Regions from separate parts of the Suipraeoptans intestinalis genome, predicted to be linked through region 1. Evidence: predicted binding sites of a transcription regulator. Region 1 holds the regulator's gene; the other holds the start of a gene.

The links. Region 1 encodes NrdR, which represses ribonucleotide reductase genes. Its sites were predicted from a motif close to CACAANATNTTGTG; they were not measured.
Region 2: a site for NrdR is predicted at 8,961-8,974, ahead of nrdD (anaerobic ribonucleoside-triphosphate reductase). Genes of this name have one in related genera too.

Annotation. Positions count from the first base shown of each region.
Region 1 covers NZ_JAXFXH010000027.1:22,792-34,020, reverse strand. The annotation lists gene uvrB (excinuclease ABC subunit UvrB) at 1-434, opposite strand, end outside; gene SOW26_RS09395 (MBL fold metallo-hydrolase) at 868-3,015, opposite strand; gene SOW26_RS09390 (exodeoxyribonuclease III) at 3,175-3,927, opposite strand; gene truA (tRNA pseudouridine(38-40) synthase TruA) at 3,964-4,698, opposite strand; gene nrdR (transcriptional regulator NrdR) at 4,896-5,345, opposite strand; gene SOW26_RS09375 (ABC transporter permease) at 5,462-6,670, opposite strand; gene SOW26_RS09370 (ABC transporter ATP-binding protein) at 6,675-7,445, opposite strand; gene arcC (carbamate kinase) at 7,795-8,724, opposite strand; tRNA gene SOW26_RS09360 (tRNA-Pro) at 8,842-8,916, shown strand; gene dapB (4-hydroxy-tetrahydrodipicolinate reductase) at 9,013-9,807, opposite strand; gene SOW26_RS09350 (YbjQ family protein) at 9,961-10,275, shown strand; gene SOW26_RS09345 (nucleotidyl transferase family protein) at 10,443-11,024, opposite strand; gene SOW26_RS09340 (DEAD/DEAH box helicase) at 11,071-11,229, opposite strand, start outside.
Region 2 covers NZ_JAXFXH010000003.1:50,020-61,248, forward strand. The annotation lists gene malQ (4-alpha-glucanotransferase) at 1-882, shown strand, start outside; gene SOW26_RS00855 (glycogen/starch/alpha-glucan phosphorylase) at 929-3,181, shown strand; gene SOW26_RS00860 (helix-turn-helix domain-containing protein) at 3,355-4,368, opposite strand; gene SOW26_RS00865 (ABC transporter ATP-binding protein) at 4,584-6,341, shown strand; gene SOW26_RS00870 (ABC transporter ATP-binding protein) at 6,325-8,046, shown strand; gene SOW26_RS00875 (YbaK/EbsC family protein) at 8,307-8,771, shown strand; gene nrdD (anaerobic ribonucleoside-triphosphate reductase) at 9,022-11,211, shown strand; gene nrdG (anaerobic ribonucleoside-triphosphate reductase activating protein) at 11,221-11,229, shown strand, end outside.

The DNA.
Region 1 (11,229 bases):
TAAATACAGGATACGCTGGCTACGATGATCACATCTCTTCGTTCAGACAGAGCCGCCGTAGCCGAATGGCGCAGCTTATCGATCTCATCATTGATGGACGAATCTTTTGCAATATAAGTGTCAGAAGAAGGTACATAGGCCTCCGGCTGGTAGTAATCATAATAGGACACGAAATATTCCACTGCGTTATTCGGGAAAAATTCTTTGAATTCTCCGTAAAGCTGTGCCGCTAAGGTCTTATTGTGTGCAATGACCAGCGTCGGTCTGTTAAGCTGCTGAATAACATTTGCCATGGTAAAGGTCTTTCCGGAGCCGGTTACTCCCAGTAGTGTCTGGCACTGGTTACCTTCCTGAAAGCCCTTCACCAGTTGTTCAATCGCCTGCGGCTGGTCGCCGGTGGGGGCGTATTCTGATACTAATTCAAAATGCTCCATGAAATCCTCCTATGAATCTGCTATCTGCATTTTCTGTTGCCATTATATCAGAATCCAAAGAAAATGTATAGAATGAATCGAATGTTTGTTCTGTTTGTTCCCAAAACTCCGCTCCGCAGATACTTTGTTTCTTCCTCCGTTCCAACTGATCTCGTCGGATATTCCGAAACCGGATAGAACTACTCGGCTTCGGATTCTTTATTCCATTATGCACCTGCCAGACAGAATGTTGCAACCTTCCTTGACAGGATTCCGGGCCGATGACAAAACAGGCTTCCGGATCACTTGAACGTACTCCGGAAACCTGCTCCCACGCAAATAGTATTCTTTTACACCGCAACCGGCTTTTTGAATCCTGCAACTTCCCTTGCTGTATGGAGGATATCCTGTTCCTTTTTCTGCTTAGGATCCTCCTTCCGTGCCTCCGGTTCAACTAAGGCGTAAACTCACTTTCCACCAGTTGTGTATTATTTTTCCTGTATGGTTTCATCATTTTTCCATCCGGCAGCAGATAGTACCATGTTCCTTTATATGGAATCCACTTTGAAAAAACTATGCTTCCATCTGTCTCTGCATAATACCAGTCTTCTCCCACCTTGATCCAGCCGCTTTGGCGGTAACCTTCTTCACTAAAATAATAAACCTTTCCTTCGATAGTAACAAACTTATTGCTGGGCCAGGATCCGTCTGCATAGCAGTACCACCAACCCACTGTATCTTTTACCCATTTATCCCCCTGGATCTCCATGTAGCGTCCTTCTTCGTCCACTTTGTATCCATCGGGAGTCATCTCACTGACTGCCATCCTTCCATCTGCCTTCAAGTAATACCAAACTCCCCGGTAGAACAGCCACTGACTTTTCCGAAAAGCTCCGCTTGACTCTGCATAGTACCAGCTTTCCCCTCTTTTGATCCATCCGGTCTGCATATAGCCTCTTGCATCAAAGCTGTATCTTTCGCCACCGATCAAAGCTATACAATCCTGCGGCCAGGAACCGTTCGGATACCGATACCACCAACCGATCCCATCTTTGATCCAGGTTCCTTCCTGAACCCACACCCCGGTCTCATCTACATAATATCCACCATCCACCGTTGTACTTACTGCCATTTCATAATTAGCATCCAGGTAGTACCATTTCCCTCCAGATTCCACCCACTTTGATTTTGCCAGACTTCCGTCCAAATGTGCACAATACCATTTATCTTCATGTAAAATCCAGCCTGTCACCAGATATCCATCGGTATCAAAATAGCAACGAACTCCGTTTATATCTGCAAACCCTTGATTCAAAAATTTCCCCTGAACCATATAGCGCCATCTATTGTCCATGCGAATCCAACTCCCTTCCCGGATCGCCTCTTTTAACCTTCCCCCCTTCAATGCTACTCTTGAAGATTCTTCCATTCGCATTTCCACATCTGAAAAAGAGCTTTCCAAGTCTTCTGGAATATTATTAGTCAGTTGTTCATCCAGGCACACTACAACGGCAAAATCTGATGCCATATCCCCTGCTGCCACGATCTGCGTCCCATTTCTCAACAATTCCAAAATCCCGCCATAGGCACTGTGCTCCGGATCGTGTACATCCGGTTCCAACGAAGCTACAACAGGCGTGGTTCTGGGGGCCAGAATGATTCTGGGATTTAGGGCCATCATGTACTGATATGAATTAGAACCAGTTCCTCCGTGATGGTTCAGTGTACACACATCCACCTTTCCCACCTCGTCCTTCAATCTGGACTCTACTCCCCAATAATCGTTGATATCTCCGCCAATAAAAGCCGACCTTCCATTCGATCCGGTAACTTTCACTCCCAAAGAAATCTCATTCGCATCATATAGTGACTTGGGCTTTATATCCCGTGCCCCGTTAAAAATTTGGATCCTGGCACTTCCCAAATGAATTTCATACGGATCTACCGGTGTATTTAGAAGAAGGTTCGCTCCGACTTCCTGAGCAGCCTCTACCATTCTTTCTTGTACATAAAGATTATCATACAAAACTCTTTCATTATCCATAAACTCATCTTCATATTTTGGGGCTATTACTGTCCTGGGTTCAAATTCCCTGATCACCTCATCTGCCGACCCTATGTGATCCGAATGTGCATGTGTCCCTATATAATAATCAAAATTCTCTTCATTGATGCCTAACCGATACATATAAGCAATCACTTTCTCTTCAATTCCCTGGCCTATCGTCACTCCCTGCCTGGGATTCTTTGGATAATCACTATCTTCTCCCGAATCTACCACAGCAAAATGTCCATCGCATTCTATGATAAAAGCATTTGTACTCTGAAAAGAAGTAACCATATGAATCTTTACAATTCCCGGCATGCTCTCAGTACTGACAGTATCTGTCGCTTGTGGGATCGTTTCTGTTTCGCCGGTCGCCTCCCGCAGATCCATTCCCGGTTCGGAAGTCACTCCTCCTGTCTCTGCTCCCACATCCTCTGTCACGCCTCCCACTCCGCTGTCTTCCGCATATGCCGGCAGTGCCTGCACTCCTCCGGCAGCCACTGCAGCTGCCAGTATGATTGCCATCCCTCTCTTTTTCCAGTTTCCTTTTTTCACGTTTCCTCCCTGATCCGTCGGTTCACTCCCATTTCTGGCTTTTCCCCACAATTTCCTTGCTTTGCTGTGTATCGGCTCTTTTGTTATGATTTTATACCGTTTCCGCTTCCTTCCTGCAGAAACCTTCTTTGCCTGTCACTTCTGCTTTGCCTGTCGCCCTTATTTCATCTGCAGCACCACCGGACAATGATCCGATCCCATCACATCTGTCAGTATCTGTGCATCCTCCAGCCTGTCTTTCAGTTCCTCTGATACACAGAAATAATCGATCCGCCACCCTGCATTTTTTTCTCTGGCACGAAATCTGTAAGACCACCAGGAATAGATCTCTGTCTGATCCGGATAAAAATAACGGAAAGTATCAATAAAACCTGCCTCTGTCAGTTCTGTGAATTTTTGCCTTTCCTCATCGGTAAAGCCTGCATTCTTACGGTTGGTCTTGGGATTTTTCAGATCGATCTCCCGGTGCGCCACATTCAGGTCGCCACAGAAGATCACCGGCTTCATCTCCTCCAGTCGTTTCAGATAGGCAAGAAAGTCTTTTTCCCACTCCATCCGGTAAGAAAGCCTTGCCAGTTCACTCTGCGAATTGGGCGTATAAACGGTGATAAAATAGTATTCCTCGAATTCCAGGGTAATCACCCGCCCCTCCTGATCATGCGCTTCTATCCCGATTCCATACTGTACCGACAGCGGCTCTTCCTTTGTGAAGATCGCGGTGCCCGAATACCCTTTCTTCTTCGCGTAATTCCAGTACTGATAGTATCCCGGAGTCGCAAGCTCCAGCTGTCCCTCCTGCATTTTAGACTCCTGGATACAGAAAATATCCGCATCCGCCTCCTGAAAAAATTCCAAAAATCCCTTCTGTACGCACGCTCTGATCCCATTCACATTCCACGAAACAAACTTCATCTATGTCCTCACTTTCTGTTTTCCTATATATAGATTCTAATAATATACCTTACGCAGGAACAATCCTCTTGCCGGCGCCAAAAATCCTGCCAGCCGACGATCTTCTGCCGCAATCACTACAGGAAGCATCGCCGGGTCCCGTTTTCCCGTTCCCACTTCCAGAAGAGTCCCTGTCAGGATCCGTACCATGTGATACAAAAATCCTGATCCGTAGTAAGTGATCCGCACCTTTTCTCCCGAACTCAGGATCTTGATGTTAGTAATCTGCCGGACCGGATCGCTACAATCCTTATCATCTGTAAAACTGGTGAAATTTCTTGCCCCGATCAGATAGGAGGCCGCTTTTCGCATGGCCTGGATATCCAGCTTTTCCGGATAATGATAACAATATCTTCGGGAAAATACATCCGGCTTTTCCCTGCAGTCAATATAATATTCGTACTTTTTTCCTTTTGCGCTTTTTCTGGCATGAAATCCGTTTTTCATCAGCTCTACCTTGATGACCCGGATGTCTTCCGGAAGGTAACGATTCAGGGATTCTCTGAATTCCTGCGTGTCATACAGCCTGCCCAGCTGAACACTTGCCACCTGTCCTCTTGCGTGTACGCCCGCATCCGTTCGTCCCGAGCCGTCCACATGCACCCGATATCCCACCAGCTTTCCGATGCTCCGCTCCAGGATAAACTGGATGGTATTGTCCGTGGTAGACTGTCTCTGCCATCCTTGAAACCTGCTTCCGTCATAGGAAATCGTCAGTTTATATGTTCTCATCTATATTCACCTTGCCTCTTTTCCATTTACAGTAAAAAGAAAGAAGCATACCTTATCGTACACTTCTTTCATCATTCTACCACCTTTTTCCGGGATTCGCAAATACTTGTTAAGCCCGCTCCGGAGCTTGATCCAGGGCTGTTCCGAACCTGCCCCAAGCCTTGCAGCAAGGAGGTTCTCACCGACTCTTTTCTGTCTTAACCCAAGATCTTCTTCAGCTCGTCCATAAAGGTATTCACATCTTTAAACTCTCTGTACACAGAGGCAAACCGCACATACGCCACCTCATCCAGCCTCTTAAGCTCCTCCATGACCATCTCACCGATACGGTTGCTGGGAATTTCCTTTTCTTCCAGGCTGAACACCTGCGTCTCGATCCGGTCTACTGCCGCCTTGATGGCTTCTGCTGAAATCGGCCTTTTATAACAGGCGCGCAACACTCCGTTTTCTATTTTGCCACGATCATACTGTTCCCTGTTATTATCCTTTTTGATAATGATGAGTGGGATCGTCTCCACTTTTTCATAAGTGGTGAACCTCTTTTTGCAGATTTCACAGGCTCTCCGTCTTCGGATGGAATTCCCGTCCTCCGTCGGTCTGGAATCCACTACTTTTGTATCCGGGTGATTGCAATAAGGACATTTCATGTTGTCTAACCTCTTCTCATTTTGTTGGTTTCAGTATAGCCTGTCCGGTTCGTGAAGTCAATCCATTGTCCCTTACAGTTCCGGTTCCTTCCGTTTTTCTTCCTTCAAATATCCTCCTATTTAGACATGACCTTCTCACTCTCAAATGCCTTCACGATCACCCCTGTCAAAATCACTCCCAATGCCAGTGTTTCCGCCACCGTGATCCCGTACTGGAACAAGGTGATCTCCTGACTCATGATTCCCTGGATTGCCATGGCATTGTTATAAAACGGGACAAACCAGAGGTTTTCCTGGGGTTTTCCTGTTGAAAACATGGAGATCAGACCGATGATCAAAACTAGCATATAGGCCGGCATAATATAAGTTCCTGCTTCTTTCACCGTCTTTGCAAACACAGAGATCAGTGCAATGATGGTAGAATACAGGAAGGACATAAACAATAGCAGTACTCCCAGCATAGCGATCTGCCCCGCCTGAATATCCAGGTGGAAGTTTGCTCCCGACAGCTTGTCTTTAAAAATCGTATTCGCCGCCACTGCCAGGGCCGTCACATATACAATTGCGGAAATTCCGGAGATCGTCATAAGCGAAAACACCTTCCCCAGTACAATAGAGCTTCTCTGGATCGGCGTCACCAGAAGGCTGTACATGGTTCCTCTTTCCTTCTCTCCTGCTATCATATCCGTTCCGATTCCCATCGCCCCTGCAAACAAAAAGACGGTTACAAAGTAGGGCAGCATGGTTCCCGCCATCTTGCCTGTCGCCTTCGCCTTATCCTGAATGTACATCTGAGAGTTGTCTGTGTTTACTTCAAAAACCGTCAATTGCCTCAGATCTCCCACTCGCTCTGCCAAAAGCGTCTGACGATAAGATTCCAGCATCGTTTTCACAAAGGAGGACGTCTTGGCCGAATATTCTTCTGACGGATTTTCGTAGGTATTGACCCAGGGAAGAGGCTCCCCTTCTTTGTAAGCCTTTGTCTGCTCTTCAAATCCATCGGAAAATCTTACGATCAGATCGATCTCTCCCTCTTTGATCTTTTTCTTTGCCGCCTCAAATTCTTTTTCAGATTCCATCTGTGTATATTCGGCCAAAAATCCTGACGCTTCCATCTGTTGCTGAAAGTCTGTCGGCGCGTGAAGTGTATAAATCCTGGATTTGTGTGCCTCGATGTCTTTCTGCTTCCGTTCCGCCATCATTCCCACAACCGAAAAAATAACCAGCATGATCACCACCGGCAATACAAAGACAGAAAATACCATTTTTTTGTCCCTGAATATCCGCGCCATTTCTTTCCCGAATATTTCTCTGATTCCTTTCATGCCGCTACTCCCCCTTCTTTTCCCTGTAAAATTCAAAAAATGCGTCTTCCAGATCCTGTGCTCCGGTCTGTTGCAGAAGTTCTGCCACCGTACCTTCTGCCACCATTTCTCCATCCACAATGATTCCGATCCTGTCACACAGTTTTTGTGCTTCCGACATAATATGGGTGGAAACCACGATCAGCTTTCCTTCATTCCGCAGCTTTTTCAGATAGTCTGTTACCCCTCTTGCCGTGATGATATCCAATCCGTTGGTAGGTTCGTCAAAAATAACGATCCTGGGATCATGTACCAGACTCACTGCAATGGCTGCTTTCTGCTTCATTCCTGTGGAAAGCTCCTTGATCTGCTTATGGGCAAAGCCTTCGATCCCAAAATAGGAAAACAATTCCTCTTTTCTCTGTTGAAGAGTATCTTTTTCCACTTCATGCAGCCGTCCGAAAAAATCAAACATATAATCTACTGTAAACTGCTCATCCAGTTTAATGTCACTGGTCAGAAATCCAATCTGCGTCCTGACTTTCTTGGGCTCCTTCTGCACCTCGTATCCATTCACATAAATCTCTCCTTCGGTAGGAGGAATCAAGGTGGCGATACAGCGGAGCGTGGTCGTCTTTCCCGCACCGTTTGGTCCCAGAAGGCCATAGATCTCTCCCTCTTTCGCCTGAAAGCTCAGATTTCCTACCGCCGTCTTTTTAGGATCCTTCGTCTTTAACTCCATCATCTGCTTCTTGTTCAGACGATACACCTTCGTCAGATTTTTGATTTCTATCATCTGTACACCCCTCTTCCTGCTCGTTTCTTGCATTGTCTTATTGTATTGCTTTGTTGATACAATCATACTTCCTCTCTTTTTTCTTGTCAACCTCTTTTTCTTCCCCGGAGATGCTCCGGACACCCCGCTTCCTTCCCTCTGGCTTCCTCTGCACTTTTCCGGGTGTTTGCAGGGATTTTCTTTGATTTTCATACTCACATACAATTTCCTGTAAAACAGAACCATCAGCCCTATGAGGTGAACTCCTTTCGTCAGGTTCCGTCTGACAAAAGAGGCCTTCACTGCTGATGGTTTCTGATTGATCCTATTATTTCCAATGTTTCTGGCATGTTTGATATTTGATGGCTTTTTACAGGATCCTTGTCCCTGTTTTTCCCTGGATCGCAGCTTTTACATGATCGAAGGAGGTGATGATCGCCCTTCTTCCCTCCCGTTTCTCCAAAAAGGAAATGGACGCCCGAAACTTCGGAAGCATATTATATACTCCAAAGTGTCCTTCCTCCATATAGCCTTTCGCCTCCTCCACGCTGATCTCCCCCAACTGCTCCTCTCTGTCTGTCCCCATGTGGATCTTTACCTTTTCCACGCTGGTCAGGATAATCAGTTCGTCTGCATCCGTCTCTTCCGCCAGCTTCCCGGCCGCCAGATCTTTCTCCACTACCGCGCTGGCTCCCTTCAGATGATGCTCCTGCTCCAGCACAGGGATCCCTCCGCCTCCAGCTGCGATCACCACCTGATCTGCATCCAGGAGCGCTTTTATCGCATCAATCTCCACAATGGCAACCGGATTGGGGGCCGCCACGATTCTGCGGAAACCTTTTCCCGGCTCTTCCACCACATAATTTCCCTTCTTCCTCTCCTTTGCAGCCTCTTCTGCGTTCAGATAACGTCCCAACACTTTTGTAGGCGTGTAAAAAGCCTCGTCATAGGGATCTACGATCACCTGGGTCAATACGGTACTGACCGTCCGATAAAGACCTCTATTTAACAATGCTTCTCGAATGGCCTTCTGCAGGTCGTATCCGATGTATCCCTGACTCATAGCCGAACACACCGACATGGGAGCCGCTGTATAATCCTGATGCGCTTTGCCAAATTCATTCATGGCTGTATGGATCATCCCCACCTGAGGTGCGTTGCTGTGGGTAATCGCCACCTGATAGCCTTCTTCTATCAGATCTGCGATCGCTTCCGCCGTCTTTGTTACTGCCTTTTGTTGATCCGGCAGGGTGATTCCCAACGCCCTGTGTCCCAGTGCCAGTACCGCTCTTTTCTTCATTTGCGTTCCTCCTCACAGCTTTCTGTCATGCCGTTTCTATTGAAAATGATTATAACATACCTCTTAATGAAAAATAATACTTGCATTCTTTTTCCAAATTCGCTAGAATAGGTCTATCGGGGTATGGCTCAGCTTGGTCAGAGCGCACGGCTGGGGGCCGTGAGGTCGCAGGTTCGAATCCTGTTACCCCGACTGTAAAGAGAGCATCACACACTTTTGTCTGATGCTCTTTTTTGTTGTCAGCAAAACTACTGCTGCTCCATGCGGCCTCTTCTCTTCCGCTCCCCGCTATAATTGAATCACATCTTCTATCGTATAATAACCTGCCGGCTTCCCTTCCAGAAACACCGCACAGTCGCAGGCTCCTCTTGCAAAGCATTCCCAGTTATAGGAGTGGTGGGTAATTTCCAAACGCTCTCCCATTCCTCCCAAAAATACAGTATGACTGCTGGGGATATTGCCTGCCCGCAGGGAATGGTATCCCATGGTTCCCTTTTCTCTGGGAAATGCTCCTTCCCGTCCAAAAACAGCTATTTTTTCCCATTCCTTTCCCAGCGCCTTTGCCATCGCCTCTCCCAGCTCTCTGGATGTCCCGCTGGGAGCGTCGATCTTCCATTGATCATGCATTTCCAGGATTTCGACATCCGCCTCCGGCAGTAGTCGGACTGCTGTTTCCAGAAGCTTTCGCATAACATTGACCATCCTGGATGTATTTGCTGCGTAAAGAATAGGGATTTCTCCCGCGGCCTGTACAAATTTATTTCTCTCTTCTTCTGAAAATCCGGTAGTTCCACATACCAGCGCTTTTTTATGCCTGCGTGCGGCGTCCAGGACATTCATAGAGGTCTCTCTGGTAGAAAAATCAATGATCACATCACAGTCCTCTATGATCTCCTCCAGATCATCGTAGACCAGCTTTCCCAGATTTTCCCCCAGCATAGCCGCCTGTCCCAGGTCTTTGCCTACATAGTCTCTTCCTTTGGGGGCGACTCCTCCCACCAGAATCATATCCTCTCTCTGTGCTGCCGCCTGTATGATCAGCTTTCCCATTTTTCCTCTCGGTCCTATCACAATCACATTCATCTTTCTTCCCTCCCGTCTTTTCTTTGTTTTCGGATCCCTTTGGTAAAATTATAGCACATGGCAAAACTTCCAAAAATATTTTCTTGCTTTTTATTTTACAAGGATCTATAATTGTATCAAATTTATAATACAGGCGAACAAAGGAGGAATCTCATGATACTAGTAAATACAGATTACATCCCCGGAAAGAAGTTTGAGATCATCGGTCTGGTCAGAGGAACCATGGTACAGTCTGTACACATTGGAAAGGATATCCTGAATTCTTTCAAAACCATCGTAGGCGGCGAATTGACCTCCTATACGGAAATGATGAACGAATCCCGCGCCACCGCCACGCGCCGTATGGCAGAAGACGCCGCTTCCATGGGAGCTGATGCCGTTATCAACATCCGTTACGCTTCCAGTCAGATCGTTCAGAATGCTTCTGAAGTTATGGCCTACGGAACAGCCGTAAAATTTGTAGAATAATCCGGTCACAAAATGTTGCGGCCTTTGGAGCAGTTTTTCTGATCAACAAAAAATTTCAAGAGAGAGCCCTGCAAGTTGTCGCGTACTTGCAGGGCTCTCTCTTTTCCTATCACAGACATACGACGCTGATCCGGACGGGTCTTTGTTCTTTGTCGCCGCCTCTTTTATCAGATCAATGATTTTTCATCCATCCGCATTTTCTCCAGACGGCGTACTCTTTCATCTAGATGATGTTCTTTCATGTACTGATATACGCTGGGGGGTACATAGTCTGCCCACTCCTCTCCCAGCGCTATCTTTCGCCGGATACAGGAAGAAGATACGCCTTTTTGCTCCGGCGTTTTTCTCCACAGGATCTCCGTTCTGACTCCCAGGCCTTCCAGTATCCCAAGCTTTTCTGCATCCCATTCTTCATACAGCCCTAAAAAATATGTGGCGTCCTTTGGTGCATACTGTAAAATATATTCGGGAAGGTTGATGGGAAACGGAATAATATCAAATTCATTCTCCGGAACTCTGAATTCCCGAAGAGCCATCCGCAGCATTTCATACCGTTCAAAATAGGTAAAGGGATTTGCCGATTTCTCCGACCGGTTCCTATCTGCCTCCGACTCCTTTGTATGCAGTGCATCCGGGTTATTGATCCCAATAAAGAGCTTGGAGCACTTCATCTTTGCCGCCAGAATATATTCCATATGCTTCAAATTCAACACCTGAAACCTTCCGTTTACCACACCTGTTTCTATCACAGCACTCTCTCCTTCCCCATGGAAATCCTGCCTTCCGCCGGGGAAACTATTTCTGATTTGCCGGCTCTACCGCCACTGATTTCCCTTTGATCTTTGTCCGGTTCATGTTGGAAAGGATCTCTCTTGCGTAGGACTCCGGAACCTCTACAAATGTATATTTGTCATACATATCAATGGTTCCTACCAGATCTCCGGGAATATTGCT
Region 2 (11,229 bases), on a different contig from region 1:
GCCAACCAAAACGGAGTTTCCGTGATCGGGGATATTCCTATCTATGTGGCGCTGGATAGTGCAGATACCTGGGCGAATCCAAAGCTGTTCCAGCTGGATGAGAAGAATATACCGGTCAAGGTGGCGGGATGCCCGCCGGATGGATTTTCTGCTACGGGGCAGCTTTGGGGGAACCCGCTGTATACCTGGGAGTATCATAAAAAGACCGGCTATGCCTGGTGGCTTCAGAGGGTGCGGCACTGTTTCCAGCTGTATGATATTATGCGGATTGACCATTTTCGGGGATTTGACGAGTATTACGCGATTCCCTACGGAGAAAAAACGGCAGAAAACGGCGCATGGGAAGCGGGGCCGGGAATGGAGCTGTTTGCTGCGATCCGGGAAAGACTGGGAGAACTCCCCATCATTGCGGAGGATCTGGGATTTTTGACGGACAGTGTGCGAAAGCTTCTTGCAGACAGCGGATATCCGGGGATGAAGGTGCTGCAGTTTGCCTTTGATTCCCGTGAGGAAAGCGACTATCTTCCTCACAATTACGAGAGGAATGCGGTGGTATACACCGGCACCCATGACAATGATACGCTGCAGGGCTGGTACCGGGCGTTGGAAAAAGAAGACAAGGAAATGGCGCTGTCTTATCTGAACAATCAGGCGACGGCAGACGAAGAGATCCATTGGGACTACATCTGCCTGGCTATGAGAAGTGTGGCAGATACCTGTATCATTCCCATGCAGGATTACCTGGGACTGGGAGGAAGCGCCCGTATCAATACACCCTCTACCCTGGGGGGAAACTGGTGCTGGCGGATGAAGCAAGGGGCCCTGAGCGGGCAGCTGGCAAAAAGGATCGGCCGTATTACAAGCGTCTGCGGGAGAGTATAGCAGAAGAAAAGACATCAGAGTCTGAAAGATAGCAGGAGGAAAACGAATGAACATCAAACAGAAACTTGAGGAAAGATTGGGAAGCACCATCGGTCAGGCGGACGACAAGGCAATTTATTACAGTCTGCTGGGACTGACGAAGGAGTTGACAAAAGAAAAGAAAGAAAATCCGGGAACAAAAAAAGTGTACTACATTTCGGCAGAGTTCCTGATTGGAAAGCTTCTGTCCAACAACCTGATCAATCTGGGCGTGTATGATGAAGTAAAGGAACTGTTAGAGCAAGAAGGAAAGCTGCTTTCTCAGATCGAGGAGGTGGAACCGGAGCCGTCTCTTGGAAACGGAGGACTGGGAAGGCTTGCTGCCTGCTTCATGGATTCGATGTCAACGCTGGGACTTTGCGCAGCGGGGATCGGTCTGAACTATCACTATGGATTGTTCCGCCAGGTACTGGAAAACAGGAAACAAAAAGAAGTGAAAAACCCCTGGATCGAGCAGGAAAACTGGCTGGTGGACACAGGGATCCACTTTACGGTGCCGTTCCGTGACTTTCAGCTACGGTCCACACTGTACGATATAGATGTGCCGGGCTATGAAAGTGGAGTAAACCGCCTGCACCTGTTTGATGTGGATACCCTGGATGAAAGCCTGGTGGAAGAAGGGATCAGCTTTGACAAAACGGCGGTAGCAAAGAACCTGACCCTGTTCCTTTACCCGGATGACAGCGACAAGGCGGGACATCTGCTTCGGATCTACCAGCAGTACTTTATGGTAAGCAACGGTGCGCAGCTGATTCTGAAGGAAATGGATGAGAAGGGCTATGATGTAAGACAGATGCATGAGCATGTGGTCATTCAGATCAACGATACCCATCCTTCCATGGTGATTCCGGAAATGATCCGCCTTCTGGAAGAGAGAGGTCTGTCCTTTGAGGAAGCGGCAGATGTGGTAAGCAGGACCTGTGCGTATACCAATCACACGATTCTGGCGGAGGCGTTGGAAAAATGGCCGTCCTCTTATCTGGAAGAGGTGGTTCCGCATCTGATGCCGGTGATCCGGAAGCTGGACGAGAAGGCGAAAAAGGCACATCCCGACGAGGCGGTTGCCATTATTGACGGGGATGGAAGAGTTCACATGGCGCATATGGATATCCACTATGGATTCAGCGTAAACGGTGTTGCCGCTCTGCATACAGATATCCTGAAGGAATCTGAGCTGAAAGCTTTTTATGACATTTATCCGGAGAAATTTAATAATAAAACCAACGGGATCACCTTCCGCCGCTGGCTGATGCACTGCAATCCCAGCCTGGCAGAATACCTGACAGAACTGATCGGCAGCGGCTGGAAAAAAGACGCACAGGAACTGGAGAAGCTTCTGTCCTATGAAGCGGAGGAAGCGGTGCGAAACAGACTGCTGGAGATCAAAGCGGACAACAAAAAGAAACTGAAAAATTACTTAAAAGAAACACAAAATGTAGAAATCTGTGAGAACTCTGTATTTGATATCCAGATCAAACGGCTCCACGAGTACAAGAGACAACAGATGAACGCCCTTTACATCATCCACAAGTACCTGGAGATCAAGGCAGGAAACCTGCCGAAAACACCTGTTACTATGATCTTTGGCGCAAAGGCGGCTCCTGCATATACGCTGGCAAAGGATATTATCCATCTGATTTTGTGCCTGCGTGATCTCATTGAGGCAGATGAGACAGTAAGACCGTATCTGCGGGTGGTGATGGTAGAAAATTACAACGTGACCAAGGCGGAATACCTGATTCCTGCCTGCGACATTTCAGAACAGATCTCTCTGGCATCCAAGGAAGCCAGCGGAACAGGAAACATGAAGTTTATGCTCAACGGAGCCGTGACACTGGGAACCATGGACGGAGCCAATGTGGAGATCTGCGATCTGGTAGGCGAGGACAGTATCTACATCTTCGGAGCAAAAAGCCAGGAAGTGATCCGACTTTATGAAACAGGCTCTTACTGTGCAAAAGATCTCTATGCGTCCAGGGAAGGAATCAAGAAGCTGGTGGATTTCATTGTAGGAGAGGAATTGCTGGCGCTGGGAGATCCGGAAAGTCTGAACCGGCTGTATCAGGATCTCATCCACAAAGACTGGTTTATGGCGCTGCTGGACATTGAATGTTATATTGCAACGAAGGAAAGAATGCTGTCCGATTATGAGGACAGAGAAAAATGGAGCCGCATGATGCTGAAGAACACGGCAAAGGCAGGATTTTTCTCTTCAGACCGAACCATCGCGGAGTATAACAGAGATATCTGGAAGCTGTAGAAGGACGGAAGAACGAAAAAGGAACAGACAGGAAAAGAAAAGTAAAAAGATAGAATCATCTTTCGCAGGGGAGAAGGAAAGACTCCGGCCAGGAGACCGTGGAAGCAATGTGCTTCCGGGTATCATAGGTCCGGAGTCTTTTGCGTGTGGAAATACAAAAAGGCTGCCTGTGGTCAAAGGGGGAGGGAGTCTGACGGATCGGGGAAGGTCCTGCGGCAGGAATGTTTGTGGCAATCAGCGGCGGGATGGCTGGCAAAGGACTGCTTTTTAACCTCCCGGGGATAAATCCCCTTGTACTTTTTGAACAGCGTGGTAAAACGGCTGTGGGAAGCGTATCCCACCGATTTGGCAATATCCTTTATCTCCAGATCGGTGGTGGACAGCAGCGTCTCTGCGATGTTCATCCGTTTTCTCTGAGAGTATTCGGTAATACTCATCTGATTTTTCAAAGAAAAGAGCGTTTTTAGTTTCGTCCCGCTCATCATGGCAATTTTTTCCAAAAGCTCCTGGGGAATGTCCAGTGCATAATGGTCGTTGATATAGTTTTCCACATTTTCCAGTCCGCGTTTGTCGGCGGCAGAAATCTGGCGGAGCCGGGATTTGTTCAGGTAGGCGTCCAAAGTGATACTGAGCCATTCTTTGGCCTTGGCCTCAAAAAAAAGCTGAGCGGCAGGAACTGTCATCTGACAGGTTAAAATGGCGTTTGCCAGAAGCTCCAGAGGCTTGGTGACCAGCTCTCGGGTATCGAAAAAGACGTCAGACGCGGGGATATCCGAAGAAGCAAGATATTCCTGGATCATATTTTCCTTGAAGCTGATCCCCACGCTGAGAAAGGGGGAGTTGCCATGGAGAAGAAAACGGGCGGAGGTTTCTTCTGTACTGGAGACCAAAAGCGTATTGGAGGTCAGTGTCTGATAAGGAGTAAAACACTCTCCGTTAGCGGATTTGATGTAGGTGGAATTAAAGGAAAACAGGTGGGAGAGTCCGGAAAAGGATCCGACGATCTTTTCCTTTGTTATGAAAAAATCATGGATATCTACAATAAACTGATCGGTTTCATAGTACCAGTAACAGCCGTCAAAATCTTCGCCCTGCATATGAAATGTCTGACCGGCAGAGCAGAATCCGGCAGAGTTCGGACAGATCTGACAGTCGAGGGTTTTTAGAAACTCTGAAAAAGAAGACATAGGCACCTCCTGCGATTGCAATCAGACTATTGCAATTAGACAAAACAATAATACGATTAGACATTAAAAGCTAGATTGATTGTATCATTTTTTAAAAGCAGATACAATAATAAAGTGAAAATGCTTATGCATAAAGGGGTTCTGTGCAAATGCATATTGAGGGGTGTTATCAAAAACAAAATCACTGTCTAAACGTGACAGAAAAGGAGGGTTTTATGTTTCGGGTTTATAAAAAACTAATCAGCTATGCGCCGGAAAAAAAGTACCTGTTGTTTCTGACGGTTCTTTTTTCGGCGGGAGCAGCTCTGCTTCAGATCTATGCCTTTTATAATCTGTATGGATTTTTAAATCGGCTGATCCTGGAAGGGAATCAGGAAGGGGCGACACAATCTGCCCTTTGGATCGCAGGCTTGATGTTTGGCGGAGGAATTTTGTATTTTCTTTCCCTTTCGGCGGCGCATCTGTTTGCTTTCCGTCTGGAGACAAATCTGAGAAAATTTGGGATCGATGGGCTGACAAATGCCAGTTTCCGGTTTTTTGACAAAACTTCTTCAGGGAAAACAAGGAAACTTCTGGATGACAACGCGGCTCAGACACATATGGCGGTGGCCCATCTGATCCCGGATAATACGGGAGCCATGCTGATGCCGGTTCTGCTGCTGGTTCTTGGCTTTGCAGTCAGCATCCGTGTAGGAGGGACTCTTTTGGCGCTGACAGCACTCAGCCTGCTACTGATGAGCCGAATGATGGGAGAGAAGAAATTTATGAAGATCTATCAGGAGTCTCTGGAAAAGCTAAGCAGTGAAACGGTGGAGTACATCAGAGGAATGCAGGTGGTAAAGATCTTCGGGGTGGATGTAAAAAGCTTTAAAGCGCTGCATGGAGCGATCAGGGAATACGCCAGATATGCATTGAATTATTCCATGAGCTGTAAAATCCCGTATGTTTTGTTTCAGGAATTGTTTTTCGGCCTGGTGGCGCTTTTGATCCCCCTACTGCTGTGGCTTACGGATATAGGAGGGAATCCAAAAGGAACGGTGACAGAACTGATCATGGTCTTCTTCCTAAGCGGAGTGCTGTTTACTTTCATCATGAAAGTTATGTATCTGTCCATGTATATGTTTCAGGCGCAGGACGCTGTAGGTAAGCTGGAAACGCTGTATGAACAGATGCAGGAAGACTGTCTGGAGTTTGGGAAGGAAACCCGGTTTCCGAATTTTGATATTGAATTTGAGCATGTGTCCTTTGGATATGGAGACAAGCTGGTGCTGGAGGATGTAAGTTTCCGGTTGGAAGAAGGAAAGTCCTATGCGCTTCTGGGAGCAAGCGGGAGCGGGAAATCTACGATTGCCAAGCTGATCTCAGGATTTTATAAGATTCAGTCTGGTGCGGTAAAAATTGGGGGCATCCCTTTGACGGAATACGCGAAAGAAGCAGTCATTCAAAATATTGCGTTTGTATTTCAGGATGTAAAGCTGTTTCAGACGACACTTTTTGAAAATGTGGCGCTCGCCAATAAAAAGGCCACAAAAAAAGAGGTGCTGGAGGCCATGCATCTTGCAGGCTGCGACAGCATTTTGGAAAAATTTAAAGACCGGGAGAAAACAGTGATCGGATCGAAGGGAGTCTATCTGTCCGGCGGAGAGAAACAGCGGATCGCAATCGCCAGAGCGATCCTAAAGGACGCAAAGATCGTGATCTTTGACGAGGCAAGCGCGGGGATCGATCCGGACAATGAGCATGAATTGCAGAAGGCGTTCGCCAATTTGATGAAAGGCAAGACCGTGATCATGATCGCGCATCGGCTGACCAGCATCCGGAATGTGGATGAGATTCTGGTGATGCAGGACGGGAAGATCATCGAGAGGGGAACGGACGAGGAGCTGATGAAAGAAGATACGGTATACAGACATTTTCAGAAAATTTATGCAGAGGCAAACGATTGGAGGGTTACAGATGAAAAAGTTGTTTAGAAACCGACTGGCGTTGACGGAGCAGGGAGCGAAAGATCTGGTGCGTTCCAGTATCGCAACCTTTTTTTGCTACACGATGAATATGGTACCCGCTATGCTGCTGCTGTTGTTTTTTGATCAGCTGGTGCTGGGGCATACCAGAAGCAACGGGGTGTACTTTGTCGTTTCGGCGGTCATACTGGTGGGGCTGTATGTCCTGCTGAGTATCGAATATAACTCTTTATACAATGCTACCTACAGGGAAAGCGAGCATCTGCGGATCGATATTGCAAGCACGCTGAGTAAGCTTCCTCTGTCATATTTTTCAAAACATGATCTTTCCGATCTGGCACAAACCATCATGGGAGACGTGGCGGCCATAGAGCATGCGCTCTCTCATGCCATTGCCAAGCTGATAGGGTTTCTTGCGTTTTTCGCAGTGGTTTCCGTACTGCTTCTGACAGGGAATGTGAAGCTTGGGGCGATAGTGATCCTGCCGATTTTGCTGAACTTTTTACTGATTCTTCTTTCCAAGCGGATGCAGATCAAAAATCAGGGGAAATACTATACAAAGCTGCGGAAAAATGCGGAAAGCTTTCAAGAAGCAATCGAATTGCAGCAGGAAATACAAAGCTTCGGAATGGCAAAAGAAATAAAAAGAAAGCTTTACAGAGAGATGGAGGAGAGTGAAACCATTCATATCCGGGCAGAAATACTGGTGGGTCTCACAATGAACCTGGCCAGCATTGTTTTGTACCTTTCTTTGGTAGGTGTGATCGTTTTAGGATCAGTCATGCTGTTTGCAGGAGAAATGAATCTTCTTTATTTCATCGGATATCTTCTGGCTGCCATGAAGCTGAAAGACGGGGCGGAGGCCATAGGCCAGAATATGGCGGAGCTGTTTTACATTGATTCCATGATCCGGAGGGTGAAGGAGATCCGTCAGACGCCGCTGCAGACGGGAGAGGAGGCTTCGTTAGAGCGATTTGATATTGAGCTGCAGGACGTTAGATTTTCCTATGATGCCGACACGCCGATCCTAAAGGGTGTCAGCTTTACTGCAAAGCAGAATGAGGTGACGGCTTTGGTAGGAAAATCCGGCTGCGGAAAGACCAGTATCCTGCGGCTGATGTCAAGACTGTATGACTATGAGGAGGGAAGCATCCGGATTTCAGGGAAGGACATCAAAGCGATTTCAACAAAGGCGCTGTTTGACAAAGTGTCTATTGTTTTTCAGGATGTGACGCTTTTTAATACGTCTGTTCTGGAAAATATCCGGATCGGAAAGACGGGAGCAAGTGACGAAGAGGTAAAACGTGCGGCTCGCCTGGCAAACTGCGAGGAGTTTATCAGCAGGCTTCCGGAAGGATATGCCACCAGGATCGGGGAAAACGGAGCGACCCTGTCCGGCGGGGAAAGGCAGAGGCTTTCCATTGCCAGAGCATTTTTGAAAGATGCGCCGATCGTTATCCTGGATGAGATCGCAGCAGCCCTGGATGTGGATAATGAGAAGAAAATTCAGGAAAGTCTGAACAAGCTTATGAAGGGCAAGACGGTGATCATTATTTCCCATCGATTGAAATCCATTGAAAATGCGAACAAGATCGTGGTGATCGAGGACGGAAAGGTAGAGGCCTGGGGCAAACACCAGGAACTTCTGACTTCCTCAAAAACCTACAGAGGGCTGGTGGAAAGTGCACAGCTGGCAGAGGCGTTCGTCTATTGATGGGAAAAAGGGGGAGCAGGAAAGGGTATCTTGACCTGAGGCTTTGATAATTTTTAAAAACATCGGCATAGTTGATGTAACTATCGGCTATGCCGTTTTTTTATGTCAGAGCGGTAGAAATTCGCTCTTTTCATATCTGACGGAAGAATTACCATTCCAAGTTTTTATGTTCTCGGCCGCCGGCAAATGCTGCAAGAAAAGGATATAAAAAAGCAAACATTTCGAGTATAATGAGAAGGCAGAAAAGGAGTGAGGAGCAAATGGCATTTGAACAGGCAAGAGAATATTTAAGGCAGAGAGGATACGCGGAGAGGATCACAGTGTTTCAGACCTCCAGTGCGACGGTGGAGCTGGCGGCGCAGGCAATTGGCACAGAACCGGAGCGGATCGCAAAATCCCTGACCTTCTGGGGGACAGACGGCCCGATCATGATCGTCTGCGCAGGAGACGGGAGAGTGGACAATAAAAAATTCAAGGAACAATTTGGAAGAAAGGCAAAGATGCTTACGAAAGAGGAAGTGGCAGAGTGGATCGGACATGATGTGGGAGGGGTATGCCCCTTTGGAATACGGGAAGGAGTCAAAGTGTATCTGGACGTATCCATGAAGCGGTTTGACAGGATCTACCCGGCGTGTGGAAGCAGCAACAGCATGGTAGATCTGACGCCGGAAGAGCTGGAGACTCTGTGCGAAGGGACTGCCTGGGTAGATATCTGTAAATTTTAGACAGAACGGAGAGGAAATATACCGGTTGTCATAGGCGGGAAGCCGACGCAGAGCAAATAAAAAAGCAGACAGAATTGTTTGGAAAGCGGGCAAAAAAGCAAAGGAGAGCCTGACAGGAAGATGACAGATAAGAAATATAGAAAATACCTCTTCCCTTTCAAAGAAATATGGTGTATGATAGTGAACAGACACAATATATAGTGTGAGCGAGACAAAAGGTTCGATATTTAGTGGAAGAAGGGGAGAGCGTATGAGTACGGCAAAGAACACCCGTGTTATCAAAAGAAGCGGGGAAGAAGTGGATTTTTGTATTGAAAAAATCAGGAATGCGATCATTGCAGCCAACAAGGAGGTAGATCGTCTGTATCAGATGAATGACTATCAGATCATGGCGATCGCAGACAATGTAACGGCGAAAGTGGAGGCGCTTACTCATGCAGTCCATGTGGAGGACATCCAGGATATGGTGGAGACCGGGATCATGGAGATGCGAGGCTATGAGGTGGCGCAGAAATATGTGCGTTACCGGTATAAACGGGAGCTGACCCGAAAGTCCAATACTACAGATAACGGGATCCTGGCACTGATCGAGCATATTAACGAAGAAGTGAATCAGGAAAACTCTAACAAGAACCCTGTGATCAATTCCACCCAGAGAGACTATATGGCAGGAGAGGTGAGCAAGGACCTGTCCAAGCGTGTACTGCTGCCGGAGGAAGTGGTGGCGGCCCATGAGGCGGGGATCATTCATTTTCATGATACCGATTATTTCGCACAGAAGGAGCATAACTGCGACCTGATCAATCTGGAGGATATGCTGCAAAACGGAACCGTTATCAGTGAGACGCTCATAGAAAAGCCCCACAGCTTTTTTACCGCCTGCAATGTGACGACCCAGATCGTGGCACAGGTAGCCAGCAACCAGTATGGCGGGCAGTCCTTTACTCTGGCGCATTTGGCTCCCTTTGTAGACATCAGCAGGCAGAAAATACGTAAAACGGTTATAGAAGAGAGAGAATCCTGCCACGAAACGCTGGATGAGGAGATCATCAGAAAAGTAACGGAAACACGTCTTCGAACGGAGATCCGAAGCGGGATCCAGACGATCCAGTATCAGTTGATCACTTTGATGACCTGTAACGGACAGGCGCCTTTTGTGACGGTGTTTATGTATCTGGATGAGGTAGAAGAGGGGCAGACCAGGGATGATCTGGCCATTATCATCGAAGAAGTGTTGATCCAGAGGATGCAGGGAGTCAAAAACGAAAAGGGTGTATGGATCACACCGGCATTCCCCAAGCTGATCTATGTACTGGATGAGGATAATATCACGGAAGGATCCAAGTATTGGGATCTGACCGTATTGTCGGCAAAGTGTACGGCGAAGCGTATGGTGCCGGATTATATCTCCGCAAAAATGATGCGGGAATTGAAAAAGGGAGCAGTGTATCCCTGCATGGGATGCCGGTCTTTTCTGACGGTGGAGGAAAAGCAGAAGAACCCGGATGGAAGCTACAAATTCTACGGACGTTTCAATCAGGGCGTGGTGACGCTGAACCTGGTAGATGTGGCATGCTCCGCCAATGGAAATGAGGAGCGGTTCTGGGCTATTTTGGAGGAGCGGCTGGAGCTTTGCCACAGAGCGCTTCGCTGCAGACATGACAGGCTGCTGGGCACCATTTCGGACGTGGCGCCCATCCTGTGGCAGTACGGGGCGCTGGCAAGACTGAAGAAGGGTGAAAAAATAGACCGGCTGTTGTATGACGGCTATTCCACCATTTCTCTGGGGTATGCGGGACTGTATGAGATGTGCATGCGCATGAAAGGAAAATCGCACACGGATCCGGAGGCGAGACCGTTTGCGCTGGCAGTCATGCAGAGGCTGAACGATAAGTGCGCGCAGTGGAGGGAGGCTGAGAACATCAGCTATTCCGTATACGGAACTCCGATGGAATCCACTACGTATAAGTTTGCCAAGTGCCTGAAAAAGCGGTTTGGCGTTATTCCGGGCGTAACAGACAAGAACTACATTACCAACAGCTATCATGTGCATGTTGCAGAAGAGATCGATGCTTTCCATAAGCTCAAGTTTGAAGCAGAGTTTCAGAAGCTTTCTCCCGGAGGCGCCATCAGCTATATCGAGGTGCCGGACATGCAGGACAATATCCCGGCAGTTTTGACGGTAATGCAGTTTATCTATGAGAATATCATGTATGCAGAACTGAATACCAAGAGTGACTATTGTGAATGCTGCGGGTATTCCGGGGAGGTCGTAGTAAAAGAGGACGCATCCGGAAAACTGGGATGGCAGTGCCCCAATTGTGGAAATACCGATCAGGACAGACTGTTTGTGGCAAGAAGAACCTGTGGCTACATCGGAACGCAGTTCTGGAATCAGGGGCGGACGCAGGAGATCAAAGACAGAGTCCTGCATCTGTAGGAGGACGGCATGTACTAT